3 regions of the Kineococcus sp. NPDC059986 genome follow, and region 1 is predicted to be linked to each of the others. Evidence: riboswitches for the same ligand, from Rfam matches in the RefSeq annotation. Region 1 holds a riboswitch; each other region holds the start of a gene.
What was found. Region 1 has a riboswitch for S-adenosylmethionine ahead of AB0637_RS10140 (LLM class flavin-dependent oxidoreductase). Riboswitches for the same ligand answer to the same signal wherever they lie in the genome.
Positions count from the first base shown of each region.

Region 2: it holds a riboswitch for S-adenosylmethionine, as region 1 does, so the genes downstream of both, AB0637_RS13265 (acyl-CoA dehydrogenase family protein) here and AB0637_RS10140 (LLM class flavin-dependent oxidoreductase) in region 1, are expected to answer to the same signal.
Region 3: it holds a riboswitch for S-adenosylmethionine, as region 1 does, so the genes downstream of both, AB0637_RS00930 (PLP-dependent transferase) here and AB0637_RS10140 (LLM class flavin-dependent oxidoreductase) in region 1, are expected to answer to the same signal.

Region 1 is NZ_JBFBND010000010.1:112,787-116,052, forward strand. It holds gene AB0637_RS10135 (NtaA/DmoA family FMN-dependent monooxygenase) at 1-385, opposite strand, end outside; gene AB0637_RS10140 (LLM class flavin-dependent oxidoreductase) at 396-1,589, opposite strand; SAM riboswitch class IV at 1,634-1,747, opposite strand; gene AB0637_RS10145 (carbohydrate ABC transporter permease) at 1,898-2,785, opposite strand; gene AB0637_RS10150 (sugar ABC transporter permease) at 2,782-3,266, opposite strand, start outside.
Region 2 is NZ_JBFBND010000015.1:85,205-88,470, forward strand. It holds gene AB0637_RS13260 (AAA family ATPase) at 1-1,304, shown strand, start outside; SAM riboswitch class IV at 1,549-1,660, shown strand; gene AB0637_RS13265 (acyl-CoA dehydrogenase family protein) at 1,726-3,003, shown strand; gene AB0637_RS13270 (response regulator transcription factor) at 3,042-3,266, shown strand, end outside.
Region 3 is NZ_JBFBND010000001.1:200,638-203,903, forward strand. It holds gene AB0637_RS00925 (LLM class flavin-dependent oxidoreductase) at 1-343, opposite strand, end outside; gene AB0637_RS00930 (PLP-dependent transferase) at 343-1,665, opposite strand; SAM riboswitch class I at 1,777-1,883, opposite strand; gene AB0637_RS00935 (NtaA/DmoA family FMN-dependent monooxygenase) at 1,951-3,258, shown strand; gene AB0637_RS00940 (LLM class F420-dependent oxidoreductase) at 3,260-3,266, opposite strand, start outside.

The DNA.
Region 1 (3,266 bases):
ACGCGGCGCGGCCCCCGGAGAGGTGGTCGAGGGAGGCGAACTCGCGGGCCAGTTCGTAGGGTTCGTTGAACGTGGTGTTGATGGTCCCGGCCAGGCCCAGGTGGTCGGTGACCCCGGCCAGGGCGGCGAGCACCGTGAAGGTGTCGGGCCGGCCCACGACGTCGTTCTCGTAGATCTCACCCGCGTGCTCGCGCAACCGCAGGCCCTCGGCGAGGAAGAACAGGTCGAAGAAGCCCCGCTCGGCGGTGCGGGCCAGATGGGCGAAGCTCTGGACGTCGATCTGGCTGCCCGCGGCCGGATCCTGCCAGACGGTGTGGTGGTTGACGCCGGGCAGGTGGGCGCCGAGGACGATCTGCTTGCGGGGCTTGCCGTCGGGGATGCTCACGGGTTCCTCCTCAGATTGCGGCGTAGCGGTTGGCGGGCCTGGCCAGCCCGAGGTGGTCGCGCAGGGTGGCCCCGGTGTAGCCCCGGCGGAACGCCCCTGCGGACTGCAGCAGCGGCACGACCTCGTCGACGAGGGCGGGCAGGTCCGTGGCGTTCACCGCCGGACGGAACCGGAAGCCCTCGATGCTCGCCTCGCGCCACAGGAGCAGGCGCTCGACCAGGCCTGCGGCGGAGTCGGCGACGACGAGCGCGTCGGAAACGAACGCCTCGCCGTCCACGGTGTCGAGCCGGTCGAGGCGGTTGCGAGCCGACGCGGCGTCGGAGCCGAGGGCCACCACGAGGTCGGCGTGGACCTGCAGAGGTGGTCCCACCCGGCCGACGGCGGTCTCCGCGGCGCGCACCTCGGCGACGATCTGGCGGGCGTCATCCGTGTCGTGCGGCGTCACGAAGACGACGTCCGCGCTCACGGCGGCGAACTCGTAGGCGGTCCGGGCGTGCGCCAGCGCGGTGACGACGGGTTGGCCCTGCGGCGGCCGGGGGGTGATCGAGGGCCCGAGGACCGAGAACCAGGGGGTCTGCACCGCGACGCGGTGCAGCTGCGTACGGTCGACGAACCGTCCCGAGGCGGTGTCACGGACGACCGCGTCGTCCTCCCAGGAGTCCCAGAGCGCCCGGACGGTGTCGACGACCGCACGGCCCTCGGCGAAGAGGTCCTCCACCGCCGCGGCGACCTCGGGGTCCGACAAGGTCTCGCGGGAGACCGTGGGGACCGCACGCCGTCCGAAGAGCTCGGCCTCGTGGGCGCGGGCCGAGACCTGGGCCCGCCAGCCACCGCGTCCGGAACTGACGTGGTCGAGCGTCGCGAGCGCCTTGGAGACGTGGAACGGTTCGGTGTGGGTCGTCGTGACGGTGGGGACCAGCCCGATGCTGGTCGTCACCAGAGCCAGCCGGGCCGCGACGAGCAGCGCGTCCAGGCGACCGGCGACGCGGTCGGTGCGGTCGTCGGACGGCCCGAAGTGGCTGCCCTGGAGTCCGAGGGCGTCCTCGATGGTGACGAGGTCGAACAGCCCCCGTTCGGCCTCGCGGACGGTGTCGCGCCAGAACGCGGCGGTGAACAGCTCGTCGGCGCGGGCGCCGGGTTCGCGCCAGGACGCGGGGTGCCAGCCCGTGGACTCCAGGGCCACGGAGAGGTGGAGTTCGGACACGGTTCTCCTCCTGCTGTCATGACGACACGCAGGCGTCCGGCGGGTCATCGCGCTTGCCGTTCCCGTTGCGGGAACGGCCAGGTCGTCACCCGGGGCACCCCACCGCGGAGGAGGGTTGCCGGCCAGCGAGCCGGGGCTTGTCGCTGACGCTCTTGACCTGGGGAGAGACTGCCACGCACGACCACCCGGAATCAAGGACCGGGCCGCGGTGCTCTCGGGGGGCCACCGACCGCTCGTCCGCGACGTCGGCGGGCCCCGACCGCACCGCGGTCGGGGCCCGGGGAACTGTCAGCGAGGCTCGGCGGGTCTCAGCCGCCGCCCATGCCGGTCTCGGCGACCCCGCGCACCAGCCAGCGCTGCAGGACGAGGAACACGAACAGCACCGGCAGGAGCGAGAGGAGGGCGGCCGCGAACAGGCCTGAGTAGTCGAACGTCTGGGCCGTGAGGAACGAGGACAGGTACACCTGGACGGTCACCGCGCCCGATCCGCCGCCGGCGACGACGAGGGGCCACAGGAAGGCGTTCCACGACCCGACGAACCCGAGCACGGTGAGCGCCGAGGCGAAGGCCAGCGTGTTGGGGACGACGATGCGCCGGAACACCCCGAAGTACCCCAGGCCGTCCAGTCGCCCGGCCTCCTCGAGCTCCTTGGGGAAGTTGAGGAAGAACTGCCGGAACAGGAACACGTTGAACGCGCTGAACAGGCCCGGGATGATGAGCCCGCGCAGCGAGTCCACCCAGCCGAGGCGCGCCACGATGAGGAAGTTCGGCAGGAACGTGGTGGCGGCGGGGATGAGCAGCACCACGATGGTCGCCGAGAACAGCGGCTTCGCCGCCCGGTTGGGGATGCGGGCCATGGCGTAGCCGGCCATCGCCGCCAGGACGATCTGCCCGCCCGTCAGGACGACGGCCATGACGGCCGTGTTGAGCATCGCCCGCGGGAACGTCGGGTCCTGCAGGACGCGGGAGAACGACGACCAGTCCGGGTCCGAGGGCCACAGCACGAAGGTGCGGCTCGCGACGTCGGCGGCGGGGGAGACGGCCGTCTTGACCATGATGTAGAAGGGCAGCAGGAACAGCAGCGCCACGAGGGTGACGGCGAGGTACCGGGCGACGTTCACGCCCGCACGGGCGGCCTGGCGCCGTCCGGCCCCTGCAGCCCGCGGGACCGACCGGGTCAGTTGCGCGGTGCTCATGCTCGAACCCCTCCTCGACGGCGCCGGGGCGCCTTGGTGCGGTCCTCCGCGGCGCCGAAGCCGAAGAAGCGCGTCTGCAGCAGTGCCACCACGACCATGATCGCGGTGAGGATGAGCGCCCCCGCCGAACCGAGCCCGAAGTCGCGCTGGGAGCCGAGGGCCACGTTGTAGAGGTAGACCAGCGGCGGCCGCGTCGAGGGGTTGGTCGGGACGAGGTTGATGAACTCGTCGAAGGCCTGGAAGGCCGCCACGAGCAGGAGCAGCAGCACGGCCGCGACCGTGGGTCGCAGCTGCGGCCACGTGATGTACCGGAACCGGCGGAACCCGGCGGAGACGCCGTCCAGCATCGCCGCCTCGTACAGGACCGGCGGGATGCGCTGCAGCCCGGCGAGGAACAGCACCATGTAGAACCCGACCTGCAGCCACAGGCGGACGCTGACGAGCACGATCCACCAGAAGGGCGAACTGCCCAGCCAGGAGA
Region 2 (3,266 bases), on a different contig from region 1:
CCGCCGCGATGACCGGTGCGATGACCTCTGCGAGCACGGGGATCGTCGGCTGCGGCGGTCTGACGAACCTGCCCATGTCCCCGGCCACGTCCCTCGCCGGCTCCGGTCCCGCCGTCGGACACGCTGCGCTGCAGACCGAACGGCTCGCCTCCAGCGAGGGGGCCAGCGGTGTCGTCAACGAGCTGCTCGTGCAGATGCAGTCCTTCGACGAGCCCACGACGTCCGAGCGCCTGCGCGGCTGGTTCGTCGACGCCGCCAACCGCTTCCTGCCGGCGCACCGGCAGTTGAAGCGCCCCGTCAGCGAGCCCGTCGAGGTCCTGCTCATCGCGGCCACGAACCGCGCGGACGCCCTCGACCCCGCCCTGCTGCGCCCCGGCCGCTTCGACCGCCGCATGACGTTCGGCCTGCCGGACAAGACGGGCCGCCGCCAGCTCGTCGACCACTTCCTCGCCCGCAAGGCGCACGAGGCTCCGCTCGCCGACGCCGAGCGGCGCGACGCGCTCGCCGGCATCACCAACGGGTACTCCCCGGTGATGATCGAGAACCTCCTCGACGAGGCCCTCGTCAACGCGGTCCGCCGCGGTGCCGACGGCATGAACTGGGCCGACGTCGAGCACGCCCGCCTCGTCACCGAGGTCGGCCTCGGGCAGCCGGTGGCCTACACCGCGCACGAGGAGCGGCTCATCGCCACCCACGAGGCCGGGCACGCCGCGGTCGCGTGGCTCGTCGCCCCGCAGCGCCGCCTGGAGGTCCTCACGATCGTCAAGCGCGCCAACGCCCTCGGGCTGCTCGCCCACGGCGACGCCGAGGACGTCTACACCCGCTCGCGCACCGAGCTCGCCGGGATGATCAAGATCGCCTTCGGCGGTCAGGTGGCCGAGGAGCTGTTCTTCGGCGACGTCTCCACCGGCCCCGCCGGTGACCTGCAGTCCGCGACGTCGGTCGCGGCGCAGATGGTCGGCTCGGCGGGCATGGCGGGCACGCTCGTGTCCTTCGCGGCCGTCCAGCAGGGCGCCTTCGCCGACGGCAACCTCGTCTCCCGCGTGCTGGGCGACTCCGAGGGGCGCCGCCTGGTCGAGAACCTGCTGGGCGAGCAGAAGGAGGCCGTCCGCGAGCTCCTCGGCCGCAACCGCCACCTCGTCGAGGCCTTGCGCGACGCGCTGCTGGAGCGGCACGAGCTCATCGGTCACGAGATCACCGACGTCCTGGAGGCGGCCGCCGCGCGGCACGCCGACGGGACGGTCCAGGCGGCCACCGCGCCGCGGGTGATCGACCTGCGCGAGGGCGCCGACCGGCGCCTCTGAGACTCGTCGCGACCGGGACCCGGAGGGGAGTCCCGGTCGCGACGCACGGACCTCGCGACGGCACCGGAGCCGGGGGGCCGGCTCCGGGGGGCGGTCGTCGCGAGTGGGGCACGGGAGCGGGGCACCCCGGGGGGCTGGGGTGCACCGCTCCCGTCGCGGTCGGTCAGGTCGATCCCTGCCGTCCCGCGTCCGCACAGGGCTCCCGTCTTGAACCGGGGCGCTCTGTTCTGGTTTCCTGCTCCCAGGTCATGAGTGCCAGCGCGAAGCCCCGGCTCGCTGGCCGGCAACCCTCCTCGTCGTGGGGTGCCCCGGGTGACGACCAGACCCTGGTGCCCCGGCACGGGTAAGGACGAACGGTCGACGAGCCGGCCGGCCTCTCCCACCCCGGCGCACCGCCGCGTCCGCGACCGAGGAGACCCCGTTGAGCAGCGACACGCTGTCCGCCAGCACCAGCCCCGCCAGCACCAGCCCCGCCGAGCGGTTCGCCCCGCTCTTCGCCCGGTTCGCCGAGGGCGTCGTGGCGCGCGAGCAGGACCACGAGCTGCCCCGCACCCAGGTGCGCGAGCTGCTCGACGCCGGGTTCGGGCGGTTGCGCATCCCCGTCGCCGAGGGCGGCGAGGGGCTGGACCTCGTCGAGTTCGCCGACCTCCTCGTCGACCTGGCCGCCGCGGACTCCGCTCTGCCGCAGGTGTTCCGCGGGCACATCGCGTGGGTCGAGCAGGTGCTGAGCCTGCCGGCGGGGGAGTACCGCTCCCGCTGGATCGAGCGCATCGTCGCCGGCGAGCTCGTCGGCAACGCGTGGAGCGAGACCGGGGACGGGGTCACCGGTGAGCAGCAGACCGTCGTGACGACGACGGAGGGCCGGACCAGCATCAGCGGCCGCAAGTACTACACGACCGGCACCATCTTCGCGGACTGGACCGACGCGACCGCCCGCCGCGCCCTTCCCGACGGGGGCTTCGAGGTCGTCACCGTCCTCGTCCCCGTCCACGGTGCCGGGGCGAGCGTCTCGGACGACTGGGACGGCTTCGGTCAGCAGCTCACCGGCACCGGCACCCTCGTCCTCGACGACGTCGAGGTCGACCCCGCCGACGTCGCCCCGTTCACCGACCGGTTCCGCTACCAGACGGCGCTGTACCAACTCGTCCTGCTCGCCGTGCACGCGGGGATCGCCGCGGCCGTCGAGCGCGACACGGGGGCCCAGGTCCGCGCCCGCACCCGCAGCTACACCCACGGGCTCGCCCCGCTCGTCCGCCACGACGCGCAGGTCCTGTCGGTCGTCGGGGAGATCTCCGCGACCGCGTTCACGGCGCGCGCCCTCGTTCGCGCCGCGGCGCAGGCCGTCCAGGCGGCCGCCGACACCGCCCACCTGCCCGGGACGGCGGCCGACCGCGAGGCGAACGTGCTCGCCGAGATCCGCACCGCGCAGGCGCAGGTCGTGCTCTCGGAGTCCGTCCCGCGCGCGGCGACGCTGCTCTTCAACACCCTGGGCGCCTCCGGCACCTCCCGGGGCCGGGACCTGGACCGGCACTGGCGCAACGCCCGCACGGTCGCCTCGCACAACCCGGTGGTCTACAAGCAGCGGATCGTGGGCGACTGGTCGGTCAACGGCACCGAGCCGCCCTTCGTCTGGGACATCGGCACCCACGCGTCCGTCGACCCCGCCACCGTGCGGGCCCAGGAGGGCACGGGCCGCTAGCGGGTCCCGGCCGCGCCTCGCCGTCCTACGATCACCCGGTGCGGATCGCGGTGGTCGAGGACGACGACGGTGTCGGCGAGGCGCTCCTCGACGCCCTCAGCAAGGTCGGTCACACGCCGGTGCGGATGCGTCGCGGGTCCGAGCTCCTGCTCGGGCACCGCGACGTCGAGGTGGTCGTGCTCGACCTCGGGCTGCCGGACGCCGACGGCCTGACGGTCCTGCGGCAGCTGCGCGCGGTGGACGACGTGCCCGTGGTCGTGCTC
Region 3 (3,266 bases), on a different contig from region 1:
CCTGCCGCGCGGCGAGGTAGGGCGGGGTGATCCCGGCGTTCACGGTGGGGACGATCCCGAGGTGGGTCGTCGCCGCGAACAGGTAGGGCGCGAGCAGCAGGGGGTCGTGCTTGGGTCCCCCGTAGGCCGCCCGCACCCGCAGGTCCAACGTCGCCGGGTTCCCCAGCGACACCGCGTCCTCGACGACGACGAGGTCGAACCCGGCCCGTTCGAGGTCGCGGACCGCGTGGGCGTAGAGGTCCGGACGCGTCCAGTCGTCGTTCCACGCCTGGTAGTCCCGGCCCCAACCCTGCGGGCCGAAACCCCGGGAGAAGAAGTACCCGAAGTGCTGCGGCCGGCCCATCAGGCGCCCACCTCCGCCAGCTCCTCGGCGCGCGCGGTTCCGCGTGTCGCGGCGAGCGCCCGTTCGAGGTCGGCGACGAGGTCGGTGGGTTCCTCCAGCCCGATCGACAACCGCAGCAGCCCGGGCCAGATCCCCGTCTGCAGGCGTTCGGCCTCGGTGCGGTGGGCGTGCGTCGTGCTGGCCGGGTGGATGACGAGCGAGCGCACGTCCCCCACGTGGGTCATGCGCGTGAACAGCTGCACGGCGTCCACGAACCGTCGAGCCGCAGGCCGACCCCCGGCGAGCGTCACCGAGAACACCGCGCCGCACCCCCGCGGCAGCAGGGTCCGGGCCACGTCGTGCGAGGGGTGGTCGGGCAGGGCCGCGTGGTCGACGGAGACCACCTCCGGACGCTGCCGCAACCACCGCGCGAGCTGCTCCGCCGTGGCGCTCTGACGGGCGACCCGCAGGGACAGCGTCTCCAGCCCCTGCTGGACGAGGAACGCGTTGAACGGGGAGATCGCCGGTCCCATCCGGGAGGCCACGACACCGCGCGTGTGCTCGACGTAGGCGCGCTGCGGACCGTACCGGTCGACCCAGCTGACGCCGCCCAGCACCGCGGCCGGTGACGTGAGGTGCGCGGAACCGCTCCAGTCGAACCCCGCACCGGTGACGACGGCACCCCCGAGCGCGGCACCGTGACCGGCGAGGAACTTGCTCGCGGAGTGCACGACGACGTCCGCACCGTGCTCCAGCGGCCGCAGCAGGTAGGGCGTGGCGAAGGTGTTGTCGACGACGACGGGGACGCCGTGGCGGTGGGCGACGGCCGCCACCGCGGGCAGGTCGAGGACGGTGTTCTTGGGGTTGGCGACCGACTCGGCGAAGAACGCCCGGGTCGTGGGGCGCACGAGGCGTTCCCAGTCCTGCGGTCCCGCGGCGAAGTCGACGGTGATCCCGAGCCGGGCGAAGTTCTCCAGGAACAACCCCCGGGACCCCTCGTAGAGGTCGGCGGCGGCCACCAGGTGGTCACCCGCCCCGAGGATCCCGAGCAGGGCCACCGTCAGGGCCGCCTGACCCGTGCCGAGCAGGATCGCGTCGGTGCCGCCCTCGAGGACGGCGAGGCGGCGTTCGACCGCGGCCGTCGTCGGGTTCCCCATGCGGGTGTAGACGTACCCGTCGTCCTCGCCGGCGAACCGGGCCCGGGCCTGCTCGAAGTCGTCGAAGACGAATCCCGCGGTCAGGTGGACGGGGGTGACCCGCGCGCCGGTGACCGGGTCGGGTTCGGCGCCGGCGTGGACCTGCTGGGTGGCGAAGGACAGGGAGGTGTTCGGGACGTGCGGCATCGAGGGACCTTCCGGGGGCTGGCGTGGGGAGACGTCGGGGCGGTCAGGCCCGACAGGTCATCCCGGCACTGCGCAGCAGGTCGATCACGAGACGTCGCGTCAGCGGTGCGTGCTCCATCGGTGGTCCTCTCCCATCGGTCCTGGCGGGAGCACCGACCCCGGCGGGGCGGTTGCTGCGGCGTCGACGAGCCAGGTCTCTCGGCCGCTCTGGATGGCACATCCAGTGGAGGGCACGGGGGCCCGGGCTGTCAAGCGCTCCACACGGCCGGGGTAGCGTGCGGCGGCGTGATCCTCACGGCGATGCTCTTCTACCCCGGCGGCGAGCACCTCACGAGCTGGCGACTGCCCGGCGGCCGGCCCGCCGACTACCTCTCGGTCGGCTACTACGAGGACTTCGCGCGCACGGCGGAACGGGCCGGCTTCGCCGCGGTCTTCTACGCCGACGAGCTCTACGTGTGGGACCGGTTCCCCTCCGGTGTCGAGCACGTGGCGAACCTGCGACCCGAACCGTTCGGGCTGCTCGGGGCGCTGACGCGGTGCACGGAGCGCATCGGTCTGGTGGCGACGGTGTCCACGACGTACAACGAACCGTTCCACACCGCCCGGCAGGTGGGTTCCCTGGACTTCCTCAGCTCCGGCCGCGCGGGCTGGAACCTCGTGACGTCCGCGAGCGACGAGGAGGCGCGCAACTTCGGCCTGGAGCGCAACCTCGACCACGCGGCGCGGTACCGGCGCGGCGCGGAGTTCGTCGAGGTGGTCCACGGGTTGTGGGACAGCTGGGACGACGGCGCCGTCGCCCCGGACGCGGCGAGCGGCCGGTACGCCGACCCGGCCGGGATGCACGTCCTGGACCACGAGGGCGAGTTCTTCCGCGTGCGCGGTCCCCTGAACCTGCCCCGGCCGCCGCAGGGCCGGCCGGTCCTGTTCCAGGCGGGGTCGTCCGAGGACGGCCGCCGGCTGGCGGGACGGCACGCCGAGGCGGTCTTCGTCCCGGGCTCGGCGCCGTTGCCCGGAGCGCAACGGCTGTACGAGGACTACAAGGGGCGGGCCGTCGCCGCCGGTCGCGCGCGGTCGGACCTGCTGGTCCTGCCGGCGCTGTCCCCCGTCCTCGGCGCCACCAGCGCACAGGCCCGGGAACGGGTGGACGAGATCGAGGCCCTCACCCCGGACCGGCTGAGCCTGGACTGGTTGTCCCACCACCTCGGGGTCGACCTGTCCGACCGGCCCCTCGACGAGGAGTTCCGCTTCGACTTCGCGGGCGGCTCGAACCAGGTGCAGACCGTCTACGAGGGCATCCGCAAGCTCGTGGACCGCGACCGGTTCACGCTGCGCGAGCTGTACCGCGCCATGCTGCGCCGACGGTTCCTGCCCGGGACCCCCGAGGAGGTCGCGGACTGGATGACCGAGCGGTTCACCTCCGGTGCGGCCGACGGGTTCACCCTCGCGTTCTCCTCCGTCCCGCGGGGGCTGGAGGAGTTCGCCGACGAGGTCGTCCCGCTGCTGGTGCGCCGCGGTGTGCTCGCCCCGGAACTGCGGGCCGCGACGCTGCGGGGGAACCTGGGTCTGCCGGTCCCCCGCAGCCGCTGGGCCTGAGTCAGGCC